One region of the Erwinia papayae genome, then DNA from elsewhere that is predicted to be linked to it. Evidence: predicted binding sites of a transcription regulator. Region 1 holds the regulator's gene; the other holds the start of a gene.
The links. Region 1 encodes PurR, which represses purine synthesis genes. Its sites were predicted from a motif close to CANGCAAACGTTTGCNTG; they were not measured.
Positions count from the first base shown of each region.

Region 2: guaB (IMP dehydrogenase) is a predicted target of PurR. The motif match lies at 1,841-1,858, and genes of this name have one in related genera.

Region 1 is NZ_JBZCHT010000009.1:1,202,862-1,206,044, reverse strand. It holds gene punR (DNA-binding transcriptional activator PunR) at 1-854, shown strand, start outside; gene purR (HTH-type transcriptional repressor PurR) at 960-1,985, opposite strand; gene cydH (cytochrome bd-I oxidase subunit CydH) at 2,267-2,356, shown strand; gene AC3RPL_RS10530 (C40 family peptidase) at 2,396-3,183, opposite strand, start outside.
Region 2 is NZ_JBZCHT010000002.1:40,590-43,772, reverse strand. It holds gene AC3RPL_RS00260 (hypothetical protein) at 1-242, shown strand, start outside; gene xseA (exodeoxyribonuclease VII large subunit) at 383-1,750, opposite strand; gene guaB (IMP dehydrogenase) at 1,920-3,183, shown strand, end outside.

The sequences.
Region 1 (3,183 bases):
CTGCTGCAGCCGCAGAACTGCATCGTGTCCCGTCAGCCATCAGCTATACTGTCCGCCAGCTGGAGGAGTGGCTGGCTGTCGCCCTCTTTGTCAGACGTCACCGCGACGTCGTGCTGACCGATGCAGGGCATTTTTTTGTCAGGGAAGGACGAGCTGTTATCAAAAAAATGCTTGCCACCCGACGTCAGTGCCAGCAGGTGGCCAACGGCTGGCGCGGTCAGATTAATATTGCCGTGGACTGCATTGTCAAACCAGCCAGAACCCGGCAGCTGGTGATTGATTTCTATCGACATTTTCCCGACATGGAACTGCATCTGTCAGCAGAAGTATTTAATGGTGTCTGGGATGCGCTGGCAGATGGGCGGGTGGATGTGGCGATTGGGGCAACTCAGGCTATTCCGGTTGGTGGACGTTTTGCTTTTCGCAGCATGGGAATGCTTGGCTGGCATTGCGTGGTAGAGGCCGGGCACCCCCTTGCTCAGCTTCAGGGGCCGGTCAGTGAGGAGAGCATACGTGCATGGCCTTCTCTCGGTCTGGAGGACACCTCCCGTTCTCTAACCAGAAGAACGACCTGGACCCTGGATAATCAGCGCCGGATGGTGGTGCCAGACTGGGAAAGCGGCATTGACTGTCTGTTATCCGGATTATGTGTGGGAATGGTGCCTGCGCATCTTTCGCGCCCCCTTATAAGCAGGGGAGCACTCAAAGTTTTGCAGCTGGAAACGGTTTTTCCTGACAGCCCCTGCTGTGTGAGTTGGTCAGAACAAACGGCCTCACCTGCGTTGAGCTGGCTACTGGATTATCTGGGAGATACCGACACCTTGAACAGCGAATGGCTTGCGGAAGAGATATAAACCCACCGGTCTGCCATGTCCGTTTTTACTGTTCAGGCGCTGCTCTGTACGTCAGAGCTGTGGCTGGTGAAGCGGCCGCCCCTGACATCAGAGGCGGTATAAGAATTATTGCCGGTGTTTCCTGAAAGGACCATCAGCCACCGAGCGACGTTCAATCAGTGTGGGGTGCACTTCAATTGTTTGTGGTTCTTCACGTTTGCTGGTTATACGATCCAGCAGCATAGCAAAAGCGGTTTCACCCAGCTGTTCCTTAGGCTGATGAATCGTGGTCAGTGAAGGAGCAAAAAAACGAGCGTTACGCACATTATCATACCCGATCACCGAAATATCCTGTGGGACACGCAGCCCCATTTCATCTGCTGCGCATATCGCTCCCATTGCCATAATGTCACCGCCACAGAACACTGCACTGGGGCGCTGTTTTTGTGAGAGGATTTGCTGCATAGCGTGGTAGCCGGATTCCGGCTCAAAATCACCCTGAACCAGCCACTCTTCCCGTAACGGAATATCCGCTTCAGCAAGGGCTTTAAGGAATCCAGCATGGCGTCCACCTCCGGTATTCCGTTCCATCTGACCGGGGATCACTCCGATGTCGCGGTGACCACGGTCGATCAGATAGCGGCCTGCCAGGTAGCCGCCTTCAAAGGCATTATCCAGTACGGTATCGGTAAAATCGCCGCGCGATTCGCCCCAGTCCATCACTACCATTGGAATATGACGACTCTCTTCCAGTAAGGTAATTAACGGCGCAGGATATTCAGAACACATGACCAACAGACCATCTACCCGCTTCTGCGCCATCATAGAGAGATAGGCCTGCTGTTTTTGCAGGTCATTATGGGCATTACCTAAAATCAGGGTATAGCCTTTCTCAAAGCAGCAATTTTCTACCGCCTCAATAATCTCAGCAAAGTAGGGCGCTTCGCTTGAGGTGGCTAACAGGCCTATGGTTTTAGTGTTATTCACCTTCAGGCTGCGGGCGACTGCACTGGGAGAGTAATGTAATTCTTTGATGGCACTCCACACGGCTTCTCGCGTTTCTTCAGCGACAAAGCGGGTTTTATTAATAACGTGGGAAACGGTGGTGGTTGATACGCCCGCACGTCTGGCCACATCTTTTATTGTTGCCATTAACTCGCTACTCCTGGATATCTCGTAACTTACTGATAATTAGTTTGTTAAACGATTGCTTCAAATACAAAAACCTGATGTCTGTTAACAAAGCTATACGGTGTCTTGCGGAGACATCAGAAAGGGAAAAGGTCTGTGCCAGAAAATGAATATGAACGATACGGTGACCTGAAGTAATGCGTAAGAATTCTAACAAGCCTGAGCAGAGAAAACGAGATTTTTACTGGCAACTATGGGAAAATCAATGACGCCATAAACGCTGTGGTTATCGAGGGTAACAGATGGATACCAATCTTAAATTTTCACTACTGACAACCATCGGCGCTTTACTGATGATTGTTGCATTCAGCTTCACCGCAGTGCTGCACTGAAAAAATAAGGCCGCTCCCCGGAACGGCCTTGAGAGTGAATCAGCGAATAGTTTTTGGCGTCATCATCCGGCGTGCACCAATATAGTGGCGTTGCCAGTAATCTTCGCTTAGTGCGCTGACCTGAATATCTTTGCCGGTTCGCGGCGACTGAATAAATTTACCATTACCCAGATAAACCCCAACATGATCGGCAGTACCGCGGCCATTTATACGAAAAAAAACCAGATCGCCTTTTTCGAGATCGTCACGTCTGATCGAAGCCGCATCGCGCAGATGGTACATCTCATTGGCCGTGCGTGGAATTTTGAATTTCACCAGATCTTTATAAGCGTACCAGACCAGACCGCTGCAATCGAAACCGGTTTTCGGCGATGTTCCGCCCCACTGATAAGGTTTACCCAGCTGGCCCATCAGTTTGTTCATCGCCGTTTCACGTGCTTTCTGGTAGCGGGCGCGGTGTGCTCTGCTGAGCTTCAGCGGGGCAACACTGTAAGCCATCTCATCCGGCTGCACTACCGTATTGCCGTGATGGCGCCCATATCGTCTTTTATACACCGGCAATGTTTCTTTAACTGATGCGGTTGTTACATTTACCCTGACGGTATTGCGTTTTTTTAGTTTGAATTTATTGACCGCAGTCAGACGGGATTTTTTGCTACTGACTTCTTTTACTTTGCTGGAACTGCTTTTCACCGGACGTCGCTTACGCCGTTCATCTTCTCGTGCCGTGGTGTTGCTGTCAGTTTTGTGGTGATTAGCATTAACAGGGGTATGGGGCGATGCGTGCGCCATATTGAAAAACAGCTGAGCTGTAGCCAGCATGATAA
Region 2 (3,183 bases), on a different contig from region 1:
TACTGGTTAATAAAAGAGCGCTTGAAAAAAGGGTTGTCGGTCTAAAAAATGAAATTCATAAGTTAAATTCAAAGTCAGAAGAAATAAGAGGAAAGATTAAATCAGAAAGTGCAGTGCTTGATTGTCTTCGAATTAAAAAAGGAAATCTAAGCGATAGTGCGAACAGTAGTAAGGAAGAGTTAAAGAAATCGGCACTTGAGATAAACAGTAAAAACCCAGCGCTCGAAAAAACAGGTCTTTAAATTTAAGAATGTTCAGAGATGCTTGAATAACCAGATTGCGATGCAAATCCTCGCCCTTTTCGGGTGGGGATCTCAGCAGAGAGTATAAAAACTCCAGCCTTAACGACTTCCGATGACTTTTTACAACTTTATCGTGACATTTATTTGGTTTTAACTGATTTTCTCAATGGCTTCACCGAGGTAACCTCGCTTTCCACCCAGCCATCATCCAGCCTGGTTTTCAGAATCTCGCCTGGTTTTATTTGCCGGGTTTTTTTAATCACCTGTCCGTCAGTCGCGGTGGTCACGCTGAAGCCACGAGCCAGCGTGGCCAGTGGACTGACGCCCTCCAGCTGACCGGCCAGCGTGGAAAAACGCTGTTTATCGGCATGTAAACGCTGCTGTAAAGTCTGTTGCAGTCGATAATATAGCTGCTGCATTTGTTGCTGAGCCTGATGAATTTTACTCTGAGGCTGGAAGCTTCCCAGGCGCTGCGCGGGACGTTCCAGTTGACGATCCGCCTGGCGCAGTTTGCGCTGTATAGCTTCGGCAAGACGAGCTTGCAGCTTCATCAGCGTCGTTTGCTGGCGAGCCAGTCGCAGCCGGGGATGCTGCTGCTGCAAACGATGATGCAGAAGGGCAAATTTACGACGCTGTTCAGCAAGATAGTAATCTGTCGCCATTTCCAGCCGGGTTTGCAGCGATTGCAGCTGACGCAGCAGCTCCGTCTGATTGCGACTGACCAGCTCCGCTGCCGCTGAAGGGGTGGGCGCACGCAAGTCGGCGACAAAATCACTTATGGTGACATCTGTCTCGTGACCTACGGCGCTGACGATGGGGATACGACTGGCAAAAATCGCCCGCGCCACCCGTTCGTCATTAAAGCTCCATAAGTCTTCCAGCGAACCGCCGCCGCGCCCGACAATCAGTACATCACATTCCCCACGCAGGTTAGCCAGTTCAATCGCCCGGACCAGCGCATCCGGCGCATCCACACCCTGAACCGGGGTAGGGTAAATCACTACCGGCAGTGACGGATCGCGGCGATGCAATACGTGCAGTACGTCACGTAAGGCAGCTCCGGTGGCCGAGGTAATAACGCCAACCTGACGGGCGGGATCGGGCAGGGGTTGTTTGTATCTCTGGTCAAACAAACCTTCAGCCAGCAGTTTCTGCTTAAGTTGCTCAAACTGCTGTTGCAACAGCCCTTCACCAGCAGGCTGCATACTTTCAGCAATCAGCTGATAGTCGCCACGTGGTTCATACAGAGTGATGGTCGCGCGTACCAACACCTGCTGACCATTTTGCGGACGGAAGGTCACCCGGCGGTTGCTGTTGCGAAACATGGCACAGCGCACCTGAGCAGCATCATCCTTCAGGGTGAAATACCAGTGACCGGAAGAGGGTTGGGAAAAATTCGAAATTTCAGCGCTTAACCAGATTTGCCCCATCTCCATCTCCAGCAGTTTACGCACCGTGGTATTGAGACGGCTGACGGTAAAAATATTTGCAGAAGACGGTAGCGACATGTGATTAAGATCAAATTTTAAATCATAGGGTTAATTGACCGATACTACATGGCTGGTGACAGGGATCAAGAGTTTTCAGAAATAAAGCTGGAGGCAATCGGTTACGGCCTGTATAATGCCGCGGCAATATTTTATATGTTCTCATTCACCCTGAGGTTGAGATATTGCCATGCTAAGAATCGCTAAAGAAGCCCTGACATTTGACGACGTTATGCTCGTTCCCGCTCATTCGACCGTTCTGCCCAACCCCGCCGACCTCAGCACCCAGCTTACCAAAACCATCCGTCTGAATATCCCCATGCTCTCTGCTGCAATGGACACCGTCACCGAAGCCGGTCTGGCTATTGCTCTGGCGCAGGAAGGCGGTCTGGGTTTTATTCATAAAAATATGTCGGTTGAACGCCAGGCGGAAGAAGTTCGCAAGGTGAAAAAACATGAAAGCGGCGTGGTGACCGACCCGCAAACCGTGCTGCCCACCACGACCCTGAGCGAAGTTCAGCGCCTGACTGAGCAGAATGGTTTTGCCGGTTACCCGGTGGTCAATGGCGACAATGAGCTGGTGGGCATCATCACCGGTCGTGACGTGCGTTTCGTTACCGATATGAACCAACCTGTTTCCGCCGTGATGACGCCAAAAGAGCGACTGGTCACCGTGCATGAAGGTGAAGCGCGCGAAGTCGTGTTGCAGAAAATGCATGAAAAGCGCGTTGAAAAAGCGCTTGTAGTGGATGAAAGCTTTCATCTGCTGGGCATGATCACCGTGAAAGATTTCCAGAAAGCCGAGCGTAAGCCAAACGCCTGTAAAGATGAGCATGGCCGTCTGCGTGTCGGTGCGGCGGTGGGCGCAGGAGCCGGTAACGAAGAGCGCGTCGATGCGCTGGTGGCGGCAGGCGTGGATGTGTTGCTGATCGACTCCTCTCATGGTCATTCCGAAGGGGTATTGCAACGTATTCGTGAAACGCGTGCCAAATACCCCGATTTGCAAATTGTGGGCGGTAACGTGGCAACGGCGGCCGGTGCGCTGGCACTGGTCGAAGCCGGAGTGAGCGCGGTGAAAGTCGGTATTGGCCCGGGTTCTATCTGTACCACCCGTATTGTAACGGGCGTGGGTGTACCACAAATCACTGCGGTGGCTGATGCTGTCAGCGCACTGAAAGGCACCGGCATTCCGGTTATCGCTGATGGCGGTATTCGTTTCTCCGGTGATATTGCCAAAGCGATTGCGGCGGGCGCATCTGCGGTGATGGTGGGTTCCATGCTGGCGGGTACGGAGGAGTCGCCGGGTGAGATCGAACTTTATCAGGGACGCTCCTTCAAATCTTATCGCGGTATGGGCTCGCTGGGCGCGATGTCGAAAGGCTCCTCTGACCGCTATTTCCAGACTGATAATGCGGCTGACAAGCTGGTTCCGGAAGGGATCGAAGGGCGAGTGG